Regions from separate parts of the Streptomyces sp. NPDC001922 genome, predicted to be linked through region 3. Evidence: riboswitches for the same ligand, from Rfam matches in the RefSeq annotation. Region 3 holds a riboswitch; each other region holds the start of a gene.
The links. Region 3 has a riboswitch for glycine ahead of gcvP (aminomethyl-transferring glycine dehydrogenase). Riboswitches for the same ligand answer to the same signal wherever they lie in the genome.
Positions count from the first base shown of each region.

Region 1 (7,567 bases), on a different contig from region 3:
GAGAGGGTCTGGCCGCGGACGATGCGCCCGACGTACGGCCAGCCGAAGAAGCCGATCACCACGACCAGCGCGCCGATGCGCACTCCGCTGCCGGACACGCCGAGGATCTCGTTGGGCAGCACCGAGACCAGCGCGATGATGAAGAGGAGCTGCGGGAAGGCGAGCAGCACGTCCATGACCCGGCTGATCACCGCGTCGACCCAGCCACCGAAGTAGCCGGCGACCACGCCGAAGACGGTGCCGAGGGCGACCGCGACCATCGCGGCCAGGAAGGCGACGAGGAGCGAGATCCGCGCGCCGTAGACCACGCGGGAGAACACGTCCCGGCCGTTCACCGGCTCGACGCCGAAGAGGAAGTCGCCGCTGATGCCGCCCCAGGAGCCGTACGGGGTGCCGAACAGCGGGTCGATCTTCTCCTCGTGGAACTCGTCCGGCGGATGGCCCAGGAGACCGACGATGAGCGGCGCGAACACCGCGACCAGGATCAGGAGGAGCACGACGACGCCACCGGCGAGCGCCAGCTTGTCCCGTTTCAACCGGATCCAGGCGATGCGCCACGGGGAGCGTCCCTGGATCGCCGTGACCGGAACGTCGGCGGCGACGTCGACGGCCGCGGTCTCGACGGCACTCGTGTCGTGCGGTGGTGCGGTCATCGTCTGGGGAACCCCTCTCGGCCGCATGAAACGGCCCACGCCCGCCGCCGGAGCGGCTTGATCACATCAGTGGTGCGAGCTGAACGAGTGGTACGAAAACGTTCCGGAGCGGTCCCAGAGGGCCGACGCCGCGTCGTTGCCGGGAGTCTTCATCGCGGTCTGAGGCCCCGCCAGACTTCCCCGGCAATGGATGCGCAACTGTGATGTGACCAGGCATCCTCCGTTATCCGAACAACAGAACAGCACAAGCGGAACCCGAACCTGGCCATATCCCTTGATATGACGCGAAGTTGCTGCACGTCATGGCATCCCCGGGGGCAGTCGGCAGCCGTGCGGAACGATGCCGTCCGGGGCTTCCGGGGAGGTGCGGAGGGGCCGAAAAGCGTGCCGAGCCGCACAGAATGCGCCAGGTCCCGGAGTCCCGCCGCCGGTTCGGGGGGTTCGGGCTCGGCGCGGTCGGGCGCGGGGAGTTCGGGTTCGGCGCGGTCGGGTTCGGCGCGGTCGGGATCGGCGCGTTCGGGCTCGACGCGGTCGGGCTCGGGGAGCGACGGGGCAGCGGCGCGGACGGCACCTGCGGACGAGCGTCGGGCGGGCGGCGGTCAGTGCGGTCGGCGGTCGGTGCGGTCGGTGCCGACGGGCAGCGATCAGCCCGCCGGTACCGGCGGACGCGGGCCGGGCGGACGCAGGTCAGGCATACACAGCTCAGGCGGACGCCGGCCGGGCAACGGCAGGCCGGGCCAAGGCGGACCGGGCAGGCGCGGACCGGGCAGGCGCGGACCGGGCGGACGCGCCCGCGCCGGCACGGACCGGACGACACCCGGCCGGCCCGCCCGGTGCGGTCAGTACGCCCGGGGTGCCGGCCCCTGCCAGCCCGGCGCGTCCGGGGCACCGCCGGCGGGCGCGGGCGGGTAACCGTAGCCGGGGGCGGGCGCGGTGGGCGGGGGCGGCGCCGCCGCGCCGTAGGCATCCCGGTCGAAGAACGGCCGGGCGTGCGCCCGCAGCCACGTCGCCACCGGGTCGTACTCGTCGGACATCGCGACCGTCGACACCGGAAGCCCGTCCGGGACGGCCCCGATCGACTGCTGCATCATCACCCGCACGGAGTCCACCGCCTGCGGGCCCGTGTCGTACAGCTCCAGGCCGATCGCCAGGTACGGCGCGCCGAGGGCTGGCTGCACCCAGGCGCGGCGCAGCGCCCGGACGGCGGGGGTGCGGTGCGCGTTCTGCGTCAGCAGCGCGTAGAACTGCGGGATCTCGATGGTCGGTTCGGACAGCCGCAGCGGACCGGCGGGCAGCCGGTCCAGCCCGCCGGCGATCCGGCGGAGGTCCGCCCAGGGAATGCCGACGCCGCCGCCCGGGGCGTGCGGGTTGAGCCACAGACCCCAGCGCTCGGGATAGAGGGCCGCCGCGATCTCCCAGCCGGTGACGACCTCGTGGGCACGGTTCCAGCCGCTGGCCGCCAGCTCCTGGGCGGAGGTGACGCAGGGGGCGTAACCCAGCCCGCCGACCTCCATGTTCCCGTACTGGGCGTCCGGTGATCCGGGCCGTCCGTGCCAGAGCAGCATCCAGACCTGCTCCTCGGCAAGGGCGCGCAGCAGGGCCTCATAGGCGTCGTACCGCCCGGGCGTCACCTGCCGCAGCATCTGCTCGACGGCTCCGGCCGCCGCTGCGCTGGCTCCCGCGCTCACCAGACTCCGCCCCTTCTTCCGGCCTGTCGGCACTGTGCGGGGCAGTCCCGCTCCCGCCCGGTCATCCAACCAGCTTACGGGCCGACGGTGGCCCGTCCCGGTGCACCACCGGGGGTACACACGGGTCGCGTTCAGCGCTCCGCGGTGTGGAAGGGGCGCACGCGCTCCAGCATCCAGTGCCCCACGGGGTCGTTCGCGACGTCCAGGAGGACCAATTGCACCGGCCAGGGCACCGGAACCGCGCCCAGCGCACGCCCCAGGGCCTCCATCACCACGGTCCGGTCCTCCGGTTCGCAGCGGATGAGTTCGACGCCGACGAACAGCGCGGGCGCATCGCCCTCGACGCTGGCGAGAGCGCGGCGGGCGGTGCGGACCAGCCCGGTGACGGCGAACTCGCCCGCGGCGGCGGCGAGGAAGTCGACGGGTTCGTCCTGCCAGTCGGGCTCGAAGAGCCGCACCCGGCCGCCCGAGGCGGGCCCGTCGAGCTCGGTCCGGCCGGTCCGGCACAGCTCGGCGACGGCGGCGGGCGGCAGCGGAACCCCGACGGCCCCGCCCGGGTTGACGGCGATGCCGAGCTGCGGCGGGAGGCCGCGGGCGAACTCCCGGGCCGGCGCGACGGTGAACGAGACGTGCGAGCCGACGACCTGGAGGAACTGCTGCTCGGAGCTGAACACCGGGACGTACGCGGCGCCGTCGATCTCGACGGTGGGCAGGTCCAGGTCCCGGCTCTCCCGGCTGCCGCCGTTGGGCAGCGGCACCCAGACATGGCTGCGGCCGAGTACCTCGACCAGCCGGGGTCCGGCGCCGGCCACGCCCACGGAGGCGGCGAGCGCCTCTTCGAGCGCATTGCCGGGGAATCCGCTGCCCGGGGTCGCCCCGTCGGGAAGCGAGGTATAGCTGTGCTGCTCCGTCATGCTCATCGGGCCCCACCACGTCTCGTCCGAACTGCACAGGAACCCTAGCGGTTGCGGGCCCCGGGAGCTCCCCTGGGGGGACCCGGATTTCTGTCGGGAACCTCCAGGACGCGCCGGACCTTTCCGCCATTCCGCGCCGTCCCGTCCGCCGTGCGCGGCCGGATCCTCCGGACGGGGGCGCTCCGGAACCGTCCGGGGCCGCCGCGGACGGCCGGTGGCCGTCGGTGCCGGTCAGTCGAACCCGATGCCGGAGAGCGTGGTCGCGGCCCGGCGGTCCAGCAGGACGGCCGAGGCGCAGCCGTCCGGCAGCCGCCCGGCCTCCAGCTCCCGGACCAGCCGCCCCACGGCGCGCCGGTGCCGGGCGAAGGCGTACCCGGAGACCCCGCGCCCGCGCGAGGCCTGCCCCTCCAGGGCGACCCGCGGCTCCACGTCGAGCAGCGCGAGGTGCAGGGAGCGGCCGCGGCGCCGGGCGTCGCGGGCCAGCCAGCGGCGCACCCAGGCGAGGCTGCCGCAGTCGTGCACCACGACGCTCTCGCCGGAGCGCAGCGCGCGGCGCAGCCCGGCGTAGTGCGCCAGGCGGACGAGGGGGCGGTAGACGGCGTACGGGAGCAGCGCGGGCATCCGGCGCTCCCAGCGGTCCCGGGTGTCCTGCGAGTCCACCCGGTGGACCGGGGCCCCGCCCTGCTCCGGGGCGCCGGCCGCCCGCCGGATCAGGGTGCTCTTGCCGCTGCCGGGCAGTCCGGAGACGACCAGGACGTCCCCGGCGGGGTAGCGCAGCGCGGCGGCCGGGCGCCCGCGCAGCTCCGTGGTACCGGCCAGGCGGCCGGGGCGGACGACGCCCGGGGCGGCCGGGGCGCCCGGGCCCGTCTGGTGGGGCACCGCGCCGAGCCCGGCCCCCGAGGCTGTCGCAAACGTTCCGTGGCTCTGCACCGTGATCGTCCTCCCAGGTCCGGTCACTGCGGCTGCCGCAGAGTTTCAAGAAAAGGTAATGCCATACAACCGCCTTATCCCCCGCCCGCAGGGTCCGAAAGTGTCACAGGCGTGCAATGATGTGCGCGCAAACTCCATACCGGCCGCTTGTAACCCGCGCGGGAGAGTTTCCGGACCGGCAGTGCGCCGGGCGCCGGAGCGCCGAAGGAGCAAGTCCTCCCTTGAATCTCTCAGGCCCCGTACCGCGCAGGCGAGGCACATCTGAAAAGCGGGCCGCCGTGGAGCGGTCCCACCCAAGGTGCAAGCCGTGACCCGCCTGCCGGGTCGTGGCGAACCTCTCAGGTTCCGATGACAGATGGGGAGGCTGTGTTGTTGTCGACAGAGCCTCGCCACCCTTGCTTGGGAGCCTGAACATGACCGATGCACCACGCCGTACCGCCCTCGATGCGCTGCACCGCGGGCTCGGCGCCACCATGACCGACTTCGCCGGCTGGGACATGCCGCTGCGCTACGGCAGCGAGCGCGACGAGCACCTGGCGGTGCGGACCCGCGCCGGACTCTTCGACCTCTCCCACATGGGTGAGATCACCCTGACCGGCCCGGAGGCCGGGGCGCTGCTGGACTACTCCCTGGTCGGCAATCTCTCCGCGCTCGCCCCCGGCCGCGCCCGCTACACCATGATCTGTGACGACCGGGGCGGCATCCTCGACGACCTGATCGTCTACCGGCTGGCCGACGAGGAGTTCATGGTCGTCGCCAACGCCTCGAACGCGCAGGTCGTGCTGGACGCGCTGACCGAGCGCGCGGCCGGCTTCGAGGGCGCCGCCGTGCGGGACGACCGGGAGGCGTACGCCCTGCTGGCCGTCCAGGGCCCGGAGTCCCCCGGCATCCTGAAGTCGCTGACCGACGCCGACCTGGACGGGCTGAAGTACTACGCCGGGCTGCCCGGCACCGTGGCCGGCGTGTCCGCGCTGATCGCCCGGACCGGCTACACCGGCGAGGACGGTTTCGAGCTGTTCGTGGCGCCCGGTGACGCCGAGGCGCTGTGGCAGGCGCTGACGGAGGCGGGCAAGGACGCCGGTCTGGTGCCGTGCGGCCTGTCCTGCCGGGACACCCTGCGCCTGGAGGCGGGCATGCCGCTGTACGGGCACGAGCTGACCACGGACACCACCCCGTTCGACGCGGGGCTGGGCCGGGTCGTGAAGTTCGAGAAGACCACCAACGACGGCCGCTTCGTCGGCCGTGAGGCGCTTGAGGCCGCGGCGAAGCGGGCCGAGGAGGCCCCGCCGCGCAAGCTGGTCGGCCTGATCGCCGAGGGCCGCCGGGTGCCGCGCGCCGGGTACCCGGTGGTGGCCGCCGGCTCCGGCACCGTGATCGGCGAGGTCACCTCGGGTGCCCCCTCGCCCACCCTGGGCAAGCCCGTCGCCATCGCCTATGTGGACGCCGAGTACGCCGCGCCCGGCACCGAGGGGGTCGCGGTGGACATCCGCGGCAGCCACGAGCCGTACGAGGTCGTCGCCCTGCCGTTCTACAAGCGGCAGCGCTGACGTCCCGGCCGGCGGCGCGCCGGTGTCGCGGCCCGTCCGCGCGACCCCGACGTCGCCTGTCACCGGCCGGTCACCCACTGCCGACCGGTTGTCGGGTATCTCTCGTCACCGCCGTCCCATCTGTCAAGACCGGCACCACAGCACGCCCCCTCATCCAGGAGAATCAGGTCATGAGCAACCCCCAGCAGCTGCGCTACAGCAAGGAGCACGAGTGGCTCACCGTCGCCGAGGACGGTGTGTCGACCGTTGGCATCACCTCGCACGCCGCCGACGCGCTCGGTGACGTCGTCTACGTCCAGCTCCCGGAGGCCGGCGACACCGTCACCGCGGGCGAGTCCTGCGGTGAGCTGGAGTCGACCAAGTCGGTCAGCGATCTGTACTCCCCGGTCACCGGCGAGGTCACCGAGATCAACCAGGACGTCGTGGACGACCCCGCGCTGGTGAACTCCGCCCCCTTCGAGGGCGGCTGGCTGTTCAAGGTGAAGGTCAGTGACGAGCCGGCGGATCTGCTCTCCGCCGACGAGTACACCGCCTTCACCGGCAACTGATCCGCCCACCCGTCGCCCGATTGGGATCCTGATGTCGCTTCTCAACCAGTCCCTGCACGAGCTCGACCCGGACGTCGCCGCCGCCGTCGACGCCGAACTCGACCGCCAGCAGTCCACGCTCGAGATGATCGCCTCGGAGAACTTCGCTCCGGTCGCGGTCCTCGAGGCGCAGGGCTCGGTGCTGACCAACAAGTACGCCGAGGGCTACCCGGGCCGCCGCTACTACGGCGGCTGCGAGCACGTCGATGTGATCGAGCAGCTCGCGATCGACCGGATCAAGGAGCTGTTCGGGGCCGAGCACGCCAACGTCCAGCCGCACTCCGGCGCCCAGGCGAACGCCGCGGCGATGTTCGCCCTGCTCTCCCCCGGTGACACCATCCTGGGTCTGAACCTCGCCCACGGCGGGCACCTGACCCACGGCATGAAGATCAACTTCTCCGGCAAGCTCTACAACGTGGCCGCCTACCACGTCGACGAGAAGACCAACCTGGTCGACATGGACGAGGTCGAGCGCCTCGCCAAGGAGCACCGGCCGAAGCTGATCGTCGCGGGCTGGTCCGCCTACCCGCGACAGCTGGACTTCGCGGCGTTCCGGCGGATCGCCGACGAGGTCGGCGCGTACCTCATGGTCGACATGGCGCACTTCGCGGGCCTGGTGGCCGCGGGGCTGCACCCGAGCCCGGTGCCGCACGCCCACGTCGTGACCACGACCACCCACAAGACGCTGGGCGGCCCCCGCGGCGGCGTGATCCTGTGCACCGCCGACCTCGCCAAGAAGATCAACTCCGCGGTCTTCCCCGGTCAGCAGGGCGGCCCGCTGGAGCACGTCATCGCGGCGAAGGCGGTGTCGTTCAAGGTCGCGGCCTCCGAGGACTTCAAGGAGCGCCAGCAGCGCACGCTGGACGGCTCCCGGATCCTCGCCGAGCGCCTGACCAAGGACGACGTCACCGAGGCCGGTGTCTCGGTGCTGTCCGGCGGCACGGACGTCCACCTGGTCCTGGTGGATCTGCGTAACTCCGAGCTGGACGGGCAGCAGGCGGAGGACCGCCTCCACGAGGTGGGCATCACCGTCAACCGCAACGCCATCCCGAACGACCCGCGGCCCCCGATGGTCACCTCGGGCCTGCGGATCGGCACCCCCGCGCTGGCCACCCGCGGCTTCCAGGCGGAGGACTTCGCCGAGGTCGCGGACGTCATCGCCGAGGCGCTGAAGCCGTCCTACGACGCGGACGCCCTGAAGGCCCGGGTCACGGCCCTGGCCGAGAAGCACCCGCTCTACCCCGGCCT
Region 1 is NZ_JBIASV010000006.1:243,514-251,080, forward strand. Features, by position in the region: gene ACFYYR_RS12960 (ABC transporter permease) at 1-653, opposite strand, end outside; gene ACFYYR_RS12965 (enhanced serine sensitivity protein SseB C-terminal domain-containing protein) at 1,493-2,296, opposite strand; gene ACFYYR_RS12970 (enhanced serine sensitivity protein SseB) at 2,473-3,255, opposite strand; gene ACFYYR_RS12975 (AAA family ATPase) at 3,487-4,191, opposite strand; glycine riboswitch at 4,335-4,440, shown strand; gene gcvT (glycine cleavage system aminomethyltransferase GcvT) at 4,599-5,732, shown strand; gene gcvH (glycine cleavage system protein GcvH) at 5,903-6,280, shown strand; gene glyA (serine hydroxymethyltransferase) at 6,312-7,567, shown strand, end outside.
Region 1: linked by a shared signal. The riboswitch ahead of gcvT (glycine cleavage system aminomethyltransferase GcvT) and the one ahead of gcvP (aminomethyl-transferring glycine dehydrogenase) in region 3 are both predicted to bind glycine.

Region 2 (7,567 bases), on a different contig from region 3:
CCGGGAGCCTGGAAGTGACCGAACACCATGACCAGCCCGACGACGATCAGCGCCAGGATCGCGACGATCTTGATCAGCGCGAACCAGAACTCGGTCTCGCCGAACGCCTTCACGGTGGGAAGGTTCAGGGCGATCAGCAGGATGACGGCGGCCAGGGCCGGTATCCACAGCGCCAGGTCGTGCCACCAGTAGGACACATACCCGGAGATGGCGATGACGTCGGCGATGCCGGTGACGATCCAGCAGAACCAGTACGTCCAGCCGGTGAAGAAGCCCGCCCACGGCCCCAGCAGGTCGGCCGCGAAGTCGGCGAAGGACTTGTAGCGCAGGTTGGAGAGCAGCAGCTCGCCCATCGCCCGCATCACGAAGAAGAGCATCACGCCGATGATCATGTAGACGAAGATCACCGAGGGGCCGGCCAGCGAGATCGTCTTGCCCGACCCCATGAACAGGCCGGTTCCGATCGCACCGCCGATGGCGATGAGCTGGATGTGCCGGTTGGACAGTTGGCGGGAGAGGTGCTGTTCGCCCTCGGGCGAGGGCGTCGGTCCGGCTGCCGGCCGGGCCGGCCCGGTGGTCGAGCCGGTGTCACTGCTGTCAGGCATGGGCAAACCTCGCGGAACTCACACCCCGTACGGGCACGGGGCAGGGGGTGTCTCGGAGCATGGCCACGCGCCCACAGGGTGGGGCGAGCGGGCAGGGTGGGGCTGCGCGCGGACCTGCGGCAGCCGACCGGAACGGTGTCGGTGCGCTGAACGGGCCACAGATGCGGAACGGGCCCGCAGAGGCTGAACCGGCCCACGGAGCAGGCCGACGATCAGCCCGGAAACCGGCAGGTGGGCGGTGGTCAGGGGAGAGGCGGCGGGAGAGCCATCAGGGGCTCCTCGAAAGTCGAGCACGGGCAGGGGCCCGTGCGGCCGAGTGAGCCTCCCCCTCTGTCATGAGCCTGAGAGCTTCGCCGCGCTGAGCGCGGCTTGCACCGTCGGCGAGGCGCGTCGGCGCCTGCTTTCCAGAGTTGCCTGACCGGGCGGTAGGGATGCCTGAGAGATTCCGGGGAGGTGTTGCTCCTTCGGCGACCGGATCTGGCTGATCCAGTGCTCTCCCGCTCCGGGGTGAACGGCGATGTGCGGTGAGGCTAGGTCCCCGTCGGCGACCGGTCAAGGGTCCGGCCGAACGCTGGACACTACTTCCGAGTAGCCCGGCGCTCGCCCGTGCCGAGCAGCGTTTGTGCAGCTCAGGGCGCACATCCTGAGCCGGTCCCGTGACCGGCCGCGTCCACCGAGCAGACTCTTGACGGCGGTGTTCCGGTGCCCGTACGTTGCCTCCGGAAAGACCCGACAACCACATACACCGCTGACGATTCTGCGCGGGAGAGCTCACGTCATCCGATGACGTGGCGCCGAAGGAGCAAATCCTCCCCGGAAACTCTCAGGCCTCGATACCGCGTGGCGGAGGCGGACTCTGGAAAGCAGGCGTTCACGCGCCTCGCCCACGGTGCAAGCCGCGGACATCCCCGCGGCGAAGCTCTCAGGCCCATGACAGAGGGGGAGGCTCACTCGCCGCACGGGCTCCTGCCCGTGCTCGACCCGAGGACGTCTCCATGGCTGCCGTATCCCTGTCGCCGCTCCGGCCGACGACCACACCCGGATCACCTGCGTCACTGCCGCGGCCGTGGCGTCCGGCCCGGTCCCGCCCCTGACCGTGCACGCCGTCGTCGGCCCGGTCCAGCTTGTCCGTGGGGCCCGTCCGACGGCCGGTGTGACCCGGCCGTCACCAGGGCCGTCAGGGCGCTGACCGCCCCGACGCCGCCATCCTCCCGGCCTCACCGCCGGGCGCACAACTCCACATCGCGCTGTTCGAACCGAAGCGGGAGAGCCCTCGCCCACCCTGGCGGGGCGCCGAAGGAGCAACTCTCCCCAGAATCTCTCAGGCCCAACTACCGCTTCGGCGAGGCGACTCTGGAAAGACAGGACGCCATGTCCTGCGCCCACGGTGCAAACCGCCGGACCCGGTGGTGAAGCTCTCAGGTACCGATGACAGAGCGGGGAGGCCGCCCGTCCACGGCACCGCGATCGCGGTGCCCCCACAGGGAGCCTCCCACCATGACCTTTCCCGAGCCCTCCGCGTCGGGTGCGTTCGTCACCCGTCACATCGGTGTCGACGACGCCGACCGCACCAAGATGCTGGCCGAAGTCGGCTACCCGACGCTCGCCGCCCTCATCGACGCCGCTGTCCCGAGCGGCATCCGGAGCACGACCGACCTGAACCTGCCCCCAGCCGCCACCGAGGACGAGGCCCGCTCCGAACTGCAGGAGCTCGCGGGCCGGAACACCGTGGCCGTCCCGATGAACGGACTGGGGTACCACGCGACCACCACACCCGCGGTGATCCGGCGCAACGTGCTGGAGGACCCGTCGTGGTACACCGCCTACACGCCCTACCAGCCGGAGATCAGCCAGGGCCGGCTCGAAGCACTGATCAACTTCCAGACCGTGGTCGGAGACCTCACCGGACTGCCGACCGCCAACGCGTCGCTGCTCGACGAGGGCACGGCGGTCGCCGAGGCCGTCACGGTCATGCGCCGCGTCGCCGGCAAGGGCCGCCCGCGCGTCCTGGTCGACCGCGACACCCTGCCGCAGACCCTCGACGTCCTGCGCACGCGTGCCGCCGCGGTCGGCGTCGAGGTCGTCGGGATCGACGTCACCGAACCGCTGCCGGAGGACGACTTCTTCGGAGTGGTGCTGTCCTACCCCGGCTGCTCGGGAGCCGTCCGCGACCTGCGCCGGGTGACCGCCGCGGCGCGGGAGCGCGGGGCGCTGGTCACGGTGGCCGCCGACCTGCTGGCGCTCACGCTGCTCGTGCCGCCGGGTGAGTACGGCGCCGACATCGTCGTGGGCTCGTCCCAGCGGTTCGGTGTCCCGCTGTTCTACGGCGGGCCGCACGCTGGCTACATCGCGGTCCGCGAAGGGCTCGAACGCCACCTGCCCGGCCGGCTCGTGGGCGTCTCGGTGGACAGCGCCGGCCGGCCGGCGTACCGCTTGGCGCTGCAGACCCGTGAGCAGCACATCCGCCGCGACAGGGCGACCTCCAACATCTGCACGGCGCAGGTCCTGCTCGCCGTGGTCGCCTCGATGTACGCCGTGTACCACGGCCCCGACGGCCTGACCGCGATCGCCCGACGGACGCACCGGCACGCCACGCGCATCGCCGCGGGTCTGCGGGACAGCCGGATCACGGTGGTGCACCGGGAGTTCTTCGACACCCTGCTCGTGCGGGTCCCCGGCCGCGCCGAGGAGATCGTCGCGGCGGCGCACGACCAGGGGCTGCTCCTGCGGCTGGTGGACGGCGACCACGTCGGCGTCTCCTGCTCCGAGGTCACCTCGCGCGACCATGTCCGGCACGTACTCGCCGCCTTCGGCGCGGTGGGGGACGAGGCGGACGGGCCGGTGGCCGACGCTCCGACGGCGCTTCCGGAGGACCTGCGGCGCACATCCCCCTTCCTCACCCACCCGGTCTTCCACCGGCACCGCTCGGAGACCGCGATGCTGCGCTATCTGCGGAAGCTCTCCGACCGTGACGTCGCGCTGGACCGCGGGATGATCCCGCTCGGGTCCTGCACGATGAAGCTCAACGCGACCACGGAGATGGAGCCCATCAGTTGGCCGGGCTTCGCCGACCTGCACCCCTTCGCACCCCTCACCGACGCCGCCGGGTACCTGGCCCTGGTCGAACAGCTGGAGACCTGGCTGGCCGAGGTCACCGGGTACGCCAAGGTCTCCGTCCAGCCCAACGCCGGCTCGCAGGGCGAGCTCGCCGGCCTGCTGGCGATCCGCCGCTACCACGAGGCCAACGGCCGGGCCGGGCGCGATGTGTGCCTGATCCCGGCCAGCGCACACGGCACCAACGCCGCTTCAGCCGCCATGGCCGGGATGCGCGTCGTCGTGGTGGCGTCGCGGCCCGACGGCACGGTCGATCTCGACGACCTCGCGGCGAAGTGCGCGCAGCACTCCGACGACCTGGCCGCCATCATGGTCACTTACCCCTCCACGCACGGCGTCTACGAGGACGGCATCACCCGGCTCTGCGAACTGGTGCACGCGCACGGCGGACAGGTCTACGTCGACGGCGCCAACCTCAACGCGCTGCTCGGCGTCGCCAGGCCCGGCGATTTCGGTGGCGATGTGTCCCACCTCAATCTGCACAAGACGTTCTGCATCCCGCACGGTGGCGGCGGGCCGGGGGTCGGCCCGGTCGCGGTGGCCGCACACCTCGCGCCGCACCTGCCCACCCACCCGCTGCACCCCGACACCGGGCGCCGCGACGGGATCGGGGCGGTGAGCGCCGCACCGTTCGGCAGCGCCGGCATCCTGCCGATCCCGTGGGCCTACATCCGGATGATGGGCGCGGAGGGGCTGACCGAGGCCACCCGGACGGCCGTGCTGAGCGCCAACTACGTGGCCCGCCGCCTCGCGCCGCACTTCCCCGTGCTCTACGCCGGGGAGTCGGGCCTCGTCGCGCACGAGTGCATCCTCGATGTGCGCCCCCTCACCGCCGCCACGGGGGTCACGGTCGACGACATCGCCAAGCGGCTCATCGACCACGGCTTCCACGCGCCGACGATGAGCTTCCCGGTCCCCGGCACGCTGATGGTCGAGCCGACGGAGAGCGAAACCCTCGCCGAACTGGACCGCTTCTGCGAGGCGATGATCGCCATCCGCGCGGAGATCGACCTGGTGGACCAGGGGGTCTGGTCCCTGGAGGACAGCCCGCTGCGGCAGGCGCCGCACACCGCCGCCGCGATCGCCGGCGAGTGGACCCGCGCCTACTCGCGCGAGCGGGCCGCCTTCCCGGCGGGCGTCACGTCCGACAAGTACTGGCCGCCGGTCGGCCGGGTCGACCAGGCGCACGGCGACCGCAACCTGGTCTGCTCCTGCCCGCCTCCCGAAGCGTTCGCGTCCTGACGGTCACCGCCCGAGTCCTGAACCGGCCGGTCACGGTCCGAATCTCGTCCCGACCGGTCACGGTCCCGTCCCGTCCCGGCCGGTCACGGTCCGAAGAGGAACCACCATGTCGAAGAAGACACCCCTGCACGCCCTCCACGCGGAACTCGGTGCGACATTCACCGACTGCGCCGGCTGGTCCATGCCCCTGCGCTACACCTCCGAGCGCGCCGAGCACCTCGCCGTACGGACCACCGCCGGCCTCTTCGACCTCACCCAGCTGGGAGAGGTCGAGGTGTCCGGCCCCGAGGCGGGGCGAGCCCTCGACCACGCCCTGACCGGGCAGCCGTCGAGGATCGCCGTCGGCCGCGCTGACCACTCCCTGCTGCTCCACGAGACCGGTGGAGTCCTCGACGGCCTCGTCGTCCACCGCCCGGCCGAGACGCGCTATCTCATCGTTGCCAACGCCGGAAACGCGATGGTCGTGCTCTCCCAACTGCGCGACCGGGTCGACGGCTACGCCGTCACGGTCCGGGACGCGTCCGGAGACCGGGTCCTGATCGCGGTCCAGGGCCCGGCGTCCCCGGCGATCGTCGGCGAAGTGGCCGACAGGGACGTGGTGTCGCTGGAGTGCAACGCCATCACCCCGGCACGCCTGGCCGACCGTGAGGTGCTGCTCGCCCGCACCGGCAGCACTGGCGGCACTGGCGGCACCGGCGAGGACGGCTTCGAGATCCGTTGCCGCCCCGCGGACGCCGAGGCCCTCTGGCGTGCCCTCAGCGCGGCGGGCACAGGGCACGGACTCCTCCCCTGCGGCCTGGCCAGCCGTTACACGCTGCGTCTGGAGGCCGGGACACCGTCGTGCGGGCGGGAACTCACCGCCCGTGCCACGCCGTTCGAAGCGGGACTGGGCGGTCTCGTGACGTTCGGGAAGCCCGGCGGGTTCGTCGGCGAGGCCGCTCTGGCCGCCCGTCGCGAGCAGGGCCCGACCCGCGTGCTGGTCGGGCTGGCCTCGACCGGCCGACGCGCTCCGCGCACCGGCTGCGCCGTCCTCGCCCCGGACACCGGTGAGCACATCGGCGAGGTCACCTCGGGCGCACTGTCGCCCACCCTCGGGCACCCCGTGGCCCTGGCCTACGTGCAGACCGACCGCAGCGCTCCCGGCACCGAGGTGCTGGTCGACATCAGGGGCGGCCACGAGCACGCCCGCGTCGTCGAGCTGCCCTTCCACCGCCGCCCGGCCTGATCACCACACGGCCCTGGTCACCACACGGCCCTGGTCACCACACGGCCTGATCACCACACAGCTGGTCACCACCACACAGCCTGATCACCACCACAGGAGAACAGACCATGAGCCTGCCACCCGACCTGATGTACACCCGCGACCACGAGTGGATCGCGAGCGAGGGCGACGTGTCGACCGTCGGCGTCACCGCCCACGCCTCCGACGCGCTCGGCGACGTCGTCCACCTCGACCTGCCCGCCGTCGGCGCGACGATCACGGCCGGCGAGGCGTGCGGCGAGATCGAGTCGACCAAGTCCGTCAGCGACCTGTTCGCTCCCGCGGACGGCGAGGTCGTCGAGATCAACGAAGCCGCCGTGGCCGACCCCGGCCTGGTCAACTCCGGCCCGTTCGGAGCCGGCTGGCTGTTCCGGATGCGGATCACCGGTACGCCGGACCTGCTGGACGCCACCGCCTACGCGGCACTCATGGAAGGAGCGTGACATGTCGATCCTCGACCGTCGGCTCGCCGACCTGGACCCGGAGGTCCACACCGCCGTCCGCGCCGAGCTGCGGCGCCAGCAGAGCACGCTGGAGATGATCGCCAGCGAGAACTTCGCACCGGTCTCGGTCATGGAGGCGCAGGGCTCGGTCCTGACCAACAAGTACGCCGAGGGCTACCCGGGCCGCCGCTACTACGGGGGATGCGAGCACGTCGACGTCATCGAGCGGCTCGCCATCGCCCGGATCACGGCGTTGTTCGGCGCGTCCTTCGCCAATGTGCAGCCGCACTCCGGTGCCCAGGCGAACGCCGCCGCGATGACGGCGCTGATCCAGCCGGGAGACACCATCCTGGGCCTGGACCTCGCGCACGGCGGGCACCTCACCCACGGCATGCGCATCAACTTCTCCGGCAAGCTCTACAGGACCGTCGCCTACCACGTCTCCGCGGAGGACAACCGCGTCGACCTGGCCGAGGTCGAGCGGCTGGCCACGGAGCACCGGCCGCAGCTCATCATCGCGGGCTGGTCGGCCTACCCCCGGCAGATGGACTTCGCCGCCTTCCGGCGGATCGCGGACCGGGTGGGCGCGTACCTGATGGTCGACATGGCGCACTTCGCCGGTCTGGTCGCCGCGGGCCTGCACCCCAACCCGGTGCCGTACGCCGACGTGGTCACCACGACCACCCACAAGACCCTCGGCGGGCCGCGCGGCGGAGTGCTGCTGACCAACCGTCAGGACGTGGCGAAGAAGGTCAACAGCGCGGTCTTCCCCGGCCAGCAGGGCGGGCCGCTGGAGCATGTGATCGCGGCGAAGGCGGTCGCGTTCAGGATGGCGGCCGAACCGGCCTTCCGCCGGCGTCAGGAGCGGACCCTCGCGGGCGCCCGGATCCTCGCCGAAC
Region 2 is NZ_JBIASV010000018.1:76,003-83,569, reverse strand. Features, by position in the region: gene cycA (D-serine/D-alanine/glycine transporter) at 1-605, opposite strand, end outside; glycine riboswitch at 929-1,018, opposite strand; glycine riboswitch at 1,019-1,115, opposite strand; glycine riboswitch at 1,358-1,454, shown strand; glycine riboswitch at 1,858-1,952, shown strand; gene gcvP (aminomethyl-transferring glycine dehydrogenase) at 2,103-4,961, shown strand; gene gcvT (glycine cleavage system aminomethyltransferase GcvT) at 5,068-6,186, shown strand; gene gcvH (glycine cleavage system protein GcvH) at 6,294-6,668, shown strand; gene glyA (serine hydroxymethyltransferase) at 6,670-7,567, shown strand, end outside.
Region 2: linked by a shared signal. The riboswitch ahead of gcvP (aminomethyl-transferring glycine dehydrogenase) and the one ahead of gcvP (aminomethyl-transferring glycine dehydrogenase) in region 3 are both predicted to bind glycine.

Region 3 (7,567 bases):
TGCGGCCCGCCTACGGCTCCGGCACCCAGCGGTTGTACAGCTTCCGGGACGTCGTCGTCCTGAAGATCGTGAAGCGTTTCCTGGACACCGGCGTCTCGCTGCAGAACATCCGCGCCGCCGTCCAGCACCTGCGGGCCCGTGAGCGGTCCGATCTCGCGCAGATGACGCTGATGAGCGATGGCGCGACGGTCTACGAGTGCTCGTCCCCGGACGAGGTCGTGGACCTGCTCCAGGGCGGTCAGGGCATCTTCGGCATCGCCGTGGGGGTGGTGTGGCGGGACGTGGAGAGCGCCCTGTCCCAGCTCCACGGAGAGCGGATCGACACCGGCGAGACCCTGATCGGGCACAACCCCGCGGACGAGCTCGCCCGCCGCCGGAACCGCGCCGGCTGATCCCGCGGACGCGCCGCGCCGCCCGCCCGTGGGCCGTTGTCAGTGCCGTACGGCAGCATCAGGGGTGTGAGAGGCGCACCGACCATCCTCCATCTCGACATGGATGCCTTCTACGCCGCGGTCGAACAGGCGGCGAAGCCGAGCCTGCGCGGGAAGCCGGTGGTCGTCGGCGGGCTCGGGCCGCGGGGTGTGGTCGCCACCGCGTCCTACGAGGCGCGGGTCTTCGGGGTGCACTCGGCCATGGCGACGGCCCAGGCCCGGCGGCTCTGCCCGAACGCGGCCTATCTGACGCCGCGCTTCTCGCTGTACCGCCAGGTCAGCGACGCCGTCATGGAGCTGCTGCACGGCCTCTCGCCCCTGGTGGAGCCCCTCAGCCTGGACGAGGCGTTCGTCGACCTGGAGGCGGAGGGGGCGGCGGACTCGGAGGCCTCCGCGCGGGCCGTGGGCGAGCGGCTGCGGGCCGACATCAGGGCCGCCACCGGGCTAAGCGGCTCGGTGGGCCTGGCGGGGTCCAAGATGCTGGCCAAGATCGCCTCCGAGCAGGCCAAGCCGGACGGACTGACACTGATAGCCCCGGGCACCGAACGCGAACTGCTGGCACCGCTGACGGTGCGTACCCTGCCGGGCGTCGGCCCGGCCACTGCCGAACACCTGCGCCGGTCCGGCATCCACACGGTCGGGGAGATCGTGGAAGCCGGTGAGGAGGAGATGGTGCGGCTGCTGGGGCGGGCGCACGGCAGCTCGCTCCACACGATGGCGAGCGGGCGGGACGACCGTCCCGTGATCGCCGAGCGGGACGCCAAGTCCGTGTCCGTCGAGGACACCTTCGACGTCGACCTCCACGACCGGGCACAGGTGAGGGCCGAGGTGGTGCGCCTGGCGGAGCGCTGTGTGCAGCGGCTGCGCGCGGCCGGGCGGTCCGGCCGCACGGTCGTCCTCAAGGTGCGGCGGTACGACTTCTCCACGCTGACCCGGTCCGAGACCCAGCGCGGCCCCACCGACGACCCCGCGGTCATCCGGGACGCCGCCGCGCGGCTCCTGGAGCTCGTGGACACCACCGGGGGCGTGCGGCTGCTGGGTGTCGGGGTCACGGGGCTGGCCGACTTCACGCAGGAGGACCTGTTCGCCCAGGCAGCCACGGCCGAGGCCGCCGCTGCGCTGGAGGCGGCCGCGGCCGCCGCGGACGCGGAGCGGGCCGAGGAGTCGCCGACGGGGCCCGCCCCGGTGGCACCGGAGGCCGGGGAGACCGCGGTGGAGCAGACGCGTCGCTGGGCGCCGGGGCACGATGTGCGCCATGCGGAGCTGGGGCCCGGCTGGGTGCAGGGCAGCGGCGTGGGCCGGGTCACCGTGCGGTTCGAACAGCCCTGGTCGGCGCCCGGCCGGGTGCGGACCTTCCCGGTCGACGACCCGGCCCTGGAGCCGTCCGAGCCACTGCCGCTGAAGCCCGGCGGCCCGGGGGAGACCGGTGCCGGGGAGGGCCGGCCGGAGGCGACCGGTGCGGGCGGTCAGTCGTCGTTGCCCGCCAGCCGCCCGAAGTCCTGATCGTCGGGGTCGGGCCCGTCCTCCGGGGACGTGGCGTCGAGCCCGTAGTGGTGGTAGAGCTGCAGCTCCTGCTCCGGCGAGAGGTGGCGGCCGACGCCGAAGTCGGGTGCGCGCTTGATCAGCGCGCGGCGGTAGGGGACGCGCAGGGTGTCGTCGACGATCTCGCTGGGCTCCAGCGGGACGAAGGCGTCACGCCCGAACAGGCCGGTGCGCACCGCGGCCCATTCCGGGAGGCCGGTCGCGTCGTCCAGATACACCTCGTCCACGGTGCCGATTTTCGCTCCGTCGAGGTCGAATGCCTTGCGGCCGATCAGGCTCCGCGGATCGATATCGGTCTGCACGGTCCCTCCCGCTGTTCGCAGATCCTCTACGAGAACTACGAAAGGGCACATTCCGCCCCTCGGCCACTCGAGCGACCGGCCCTGAGAGCCACTGGTACGCTGGCAAATGGCTGCAGACCCCGTGCGGGAGAGTCCTCCAGCAGCAATAGGAGGCGCCGAAGGAGCAAATCCTCCCCGGAATCTCTCAGGCACACGTACCGCACGGACGAGGTCACTCTGGAAAGCAGGGCGGGCATCGGCCGTGTATTGCGCCGGAACCCCTCCTCACCGACGGTGAAAACCGGACCGCCCCGGCGGACCGGTGAAGCTCTCAGGTCGAGATGACAGAGGGGGAGGCCGTCCGGGCACCCGTGCCGTGGTGCCCCTCGCAGGTCGCGTCGACCAGGAGGCCTCCGCAGATGACCGCCGATCGCATCCCACTCTCCCAGCTGGAACGTGGCACTCCCTTCGAGCAGCGCCACATCGGACCCGACAGCGCGGCGCAGGCGAAGATGCTCGCCCAGGTGGGCTACGGCTCCCTGGACGAGCTCACCGCCGCCGCCGTCCCCGACGTGATCAAGAACGCCGGGGAGCTGGACCTGCCGGACGCCCGCACCGAGGCGGAGGTCCTCGCCGAGCTGCGCGGCCTCGCCGAGCGCAACGAGGTGCTGGCGCCGATGATCGGTCTCGGCTACCACGGCACCTTCACCCCGCCGGTGATCCTCCGCAACGTGATGGAGAACCCCGCCTGGTACACGGCGTACACGCCGTACCAGCCGGAGATCTCGCAGGGCCGCCTCGAGGCGCTGCTGAACTTCCAGACCGTCGTCGCGGACCTGACCGGGCTCCCCACCTCGGGCGCCTCGCTGCTCGACGAGGGCACCGCCGCCGCCGAGGCCATGGCGCTGTCCCGCCGGGTCGGCAAGGTGAAGAACGGCGTCTTCCTCATCGACGCCGACTGCCTGCCGCAGACCATCGCCGTCATCGAGACCCGCGCCGAGCCGACGGGTGTCGAGGTCGTCGTCGCCAACCTCTCCGAGGGCATCCCGGCGGACGTCGCCGAGCGCGGTGTCTTCGGTGTGCTGCTCCAGTACCCGGGCGCTTCCGGGCAGGTGCGCGACCTGCGCCCGGTCATCGAGCGGGCCCATGAGCTGGGCGCGATCGTCACGGTCGCCGCCGACCTCCTCGCCCTCACCGTGCTCACCTCGCCCGGCGAGCTCGGCGCGGACATCGCGGTCGGCAACAGCCAGCGGTTCGGCGTTCCCATGGGCTTCGGCGGCCCGCACGCCGGCTTCATGGCGGTGCGCGACACGTTCGCCCGCAGCCTCCCCGGCCGACTGGTCGGGGTCTCCGTCGACGCCGACGGCACCAAGGCGTACCGGCTGGCGCTGCAGACCCGTGAGCAGCACATCCGCCGGGAGAAGGCGACGAGCAACATCTGCACCGCGCAGGTCCTGCTCGCCGTCATGGCCGGGCTGTACGCCGTCTACCACGGTCCGGACGGGCTCGCGGGCATCGCCCGCCGTACCCACCGCTACGCCACGCTGCTCGCGGCGGGCCTGCGGGCCGGGGGTGTGGAGATCGTGCACGGCGCGTACTTCGACACCGTGACCGCCCGGGTGCCGGGCCGCGCCGCCGAGGTCGTGGCCGCTGCCCGCAAGGCCGGGGTCAACCTGCGGCAGGTCGACGCCGACCTCGTCGGCATCGCCTGTGACGAGACCACCCTCCGTGACCAGGTGGCGGCCGTCTGGGGCGCCTTCGGCGTCGAGGCGGACATCGAGGCCCTGGACGCCACGGCGGAGGACACCCTCCCCGCGGCCCTGCTCCGCCGGGACGAGTACCTCACCCACCCGGTGTTCCACCAGCACCGCTCCGAGACCGCGATGCTGCGCTACCTGCGCCGCCTCTCCGACCGGGACTACGCGCTGGACCGCGGAATGATCCCGCTCGGCTCCTGCACCATGAAGCTCAACGCGACCACGGAGATGGAGCCGGTCACCTGGCCGCAGTTCGGGGCGCTGCACCCGTTCGCGCCGGTCGAGCAGGCCGGGGGCTATCTGACCCTCATCCGTGAGCTGGAGGAGCGGCTCGCCGAGGTCACCGGGTACGACAAGGTCTCCCTGCAGCCCAACGCGGGCTCCCAGGGCGAGCTGGCCGGTCTGCTGGCCGTCCGGGCGTACCACCGGGCCAACGGCGATGATCAGCGCACCGTCTGCCTGATCCCCTCCTCGGCGCACGGCACCAATGCCGCCAGCGCCGTGATGGCCGGGATGAAGGTCGTGGTCGTCAAGACCCGCGAGGACGGCGACGTCGACGTCGAGGACCTGCACGCCAAGATCGAGAAGCACGGCGACGAGCTCGCGGTGCTGATGGTGACCTACCCGTCGACGCACGGCGTGTTCGAGGAGCACATCACCGACATCTGCGCGGCCGTGCACGACGCGGGCGGCCAGGTCTACGTGGACGGCGCCAACCTCAACGCGCTGGTGGGCCTCGCCAAGCCGGGCCGGTTCGGCTCGGACGTCTCGCACCTGAACCTGCACAAGACGTTCTGCATCCCGCACGGCGGCGGCGGTCCGGGCGTCGGCCCGGTCGGCGTGCGCGCGCATCTGGCGCCGTACCTGCCGAACCACCCGCTCCAGCCGGCCGCCGGACCGGAGACCGGGGTCGGCCCGATCTCCGCCGCGCCGTGGGGCTCCGCCGGAATCCTGCCGATCTCCTGGGCGTACGTCCGGCTGATGGGTGCCGAGGGGCTGCGGCGGGCCACTCAGGTGGCGGTGCTCGGTGCCAACTACATCGCCAAGCGGCTGGAGCCGCACTACCCGGTGCTCTACACCGGTCCGCACGGCCTGGTCGCCCACGAGTGCATCGTGGACCTGCGCCCGCTGACCAAGGCGACCGGGGTCACCGTCGACGACGTCGCCAAGCGGCTCATCGACTACGGCTTCCACGCGCCGACCATGTCGTTCCCGGTGGCCGGGACGCTGATGATCGAGCCGACGGAGAGCGAGGACCTCGTCGAGCTGGACCGCTTCTGCGAGGCGATGATCGCGATCCGCGCGGAGATCGAGCGGGTCGGCTCCGGCGAGTGGCCGGCGGACGACAACCCGCTGCGCAATGCCCCGCACCCGGCGTCCACGCTGGGCGGGGAGTGGGAGCGTCCGTACAGCCGGGAGACGGCGGTCTTCCCGGAGGGTGTCTCGGCGGCGGACAAGTACTGGCCGCCGGTGCGGCGGATCGACGGCGCCTTCGGCGACCGGAACCTGGTCTGCTCGTGCCCGCCGCTGGACGAGTACGACCAGTGAGGCGCTGAACCCCGGGGACGGCTGCCCTGAGAAGGGGCCGTGCCTCGACGGGACTGTGCCGGGGCCGGTTCGGCGGTGAGCGCCGGGCCGGCCCCTTGGTGTCCCCGGAGCGGTGTCCTGGGAGTGGTGCGGGTGGAGCGGTGACGGTGGTGTGCCGGGACCGGTGAAGGTCAGGCGGCCGTCGCCACCCGCCCCGTGCCGAGCGGCCGGCGCGGGCCGATGATCCGGCCGTCCGGCAGCAGCTCGCCCGTGTCCTCGAAGAGCAGGACGCCATTGCACAGCAGGCTCCAGCCCTGCTCCGGGTGGTGCGCCACGGGATGGGCGGCCTCCCGGTCGGCGGAGTCGGCGGTCGGGCAGGGAGGCTGGTGCTGGCACATGGTCGGGATCTTTCGCTGAGATGGGGCGGGTGTCCTGCGGCTCGGAGCAGAGTTCATGGTGCCGTCCCCCGTATCGGATCGGTCGGTCCCAGTGTTGCCCCACGCGTGGAATTCCGCAGGGATTTCCCGGGAGCTGTCGTCACTGCTTGATGACGCGTCACTCGTGCGGACGGTTCACCGCAACGGGACCGTCACTTCGGGTGGTTGAGGAATGGCCGGAGTGGGCCATGGCCCGCTCCCGGGCAGGGGAGCGCCCCGCGGCCCCCGGGCCGCGGGGCGCACACATGCCGTGCGTCCCGGAGCGGTCAGGCCGGCGTGCCCATGCCCATCAACGGGGTCGGCGCGACCCGGAGGGTGAGCACCGGCAGCAGATCGGCGACCCGGTGTGCGCGATGCGCCGCGATGCCCGGAGGGGCCGGCGCGAGCGGCACCAGAAGGTCACTCGGCGCGGGACGGCCCTTGGTGGCGTCCGCGCCGGCGTCCCCGTGCAGCCACAGCGTGAGCATGTAGAGCTCCGGCACGGAGAGCAGGCGCGGCTGGTACGGCGCGGTCAGTGCCTCCGCCTGCCGCAGCGCCAGTTCCGTGGAGGCCACGTACGGGCCCTCGAAGAAATGGGAGAACGCCCAGCCGTCCGGGGTGAGCATGGTCTCGGCCGCCGCCACGGCGCGGTCGCCGCTGCGGATCAGGAAGCGCCACCCGGCGAGCCGGGTGCGCGGAGTGCCGCCCCGTGAGGTGACGCGGTCCAGGACGTGGACGGGCAGCGGAAGATCCGGGGTCAGCGGGCCGGTGACGGTGCGCAGGGCCGGGGTGCGCGGATCGCGGACCGCGGTGGGGGAACCGAGGGCCGTGAGCGCGCTGCGCAGGGCGGGCTGGGGTGCCGGGGGGACATGCAGCGGCATGGTGGGTCGCCTCTCACTTCGGAGACACGTGGAGCGGGGCTGTGCGGACGGCGGTGTCAGCAGCGGGGTCAGAGGGGGCCGGGAATCCGTTTGTCCGGCGGCGCACACTCTCTGCCTCGTTCGCGAAGTTTATACGACGGGTGTTCACGCAGTGTTTCGCCTAGCCGACCCGGGCATTGCGGGCAAGTCCGTATTCGGTCTTTACTGCGAGTGGGTTGTACCCATTCTGTCCGCATGGCCCGGCCCGCGGCCTTGCGTTATGTCCCGGGAACGGTAGGCCGATTTCCGTCGGCGTTTCCCACGTGCGCAATGCATCCGGACCGGGACACCACGTTATGCCCATGGAATGTGCCGCATGGTGTGTACGGAGGAGCTTACTGGGCATGCGGTGTCCGCCGGGCGTTATCGATCACATTGCCTGGGCATCATCGACCGTGACACCGGCGGCCGGCGCCGTCGGCGACCCACTCGAGGAGGGACCCTTCGATGGGGGAGAAGGTCGAGGCAGGCGGGTTCGACCTGTCCGATCGGCAGCACTACCGCCGCAAGCTGCAGCGGTGCCTCCAAGCGCTGGACAGGCTGCTGGAGGAGAGGCGGTTCGACCGCCCGAAGAATTTGATGGGCCTGGAGATCGAGCTGAATCTCGCCGGGGCCGACGGGATGCCGCGCATGATGAATGCGGAAGTCCTGGACCGGATCTCCAGCGGGGATTTCCAGACCGAGCTCGGTCAG
Region 3 is NZ_JBIASV010000007.1:8,765-16,331, forward strand. Features, by position in the region: gene ACFYYR_RS13855 (MerR family transcriptional regulator) at 1-392, shown strand, start outside; gene ACFYYR_RS13860 (DNA polymerase IV) at 459-1,934, shown strand; gene ACFYYR_RS13865 (PRC-barrel domain-containing protein) at 1,898-2,275, opposite strand; glycine riboswitch at 2,390-2,485, shown strand; gene gcvP (aminomethyl-transferring glycine dehydrogenase) at 2,674-5,559, shown strand; gene ACFYYR_RS13875 (DUF5999 family protein) at 5,730-5,936, opposite strand; gene ACFYYR_RS13880 (hypothetical protein) at 6,242-6,835, opposite strand; gene ACFYYR_RS13885 (glutamate-cysteine ligase family protein) at 7,322-7,567, shown strand, end outside.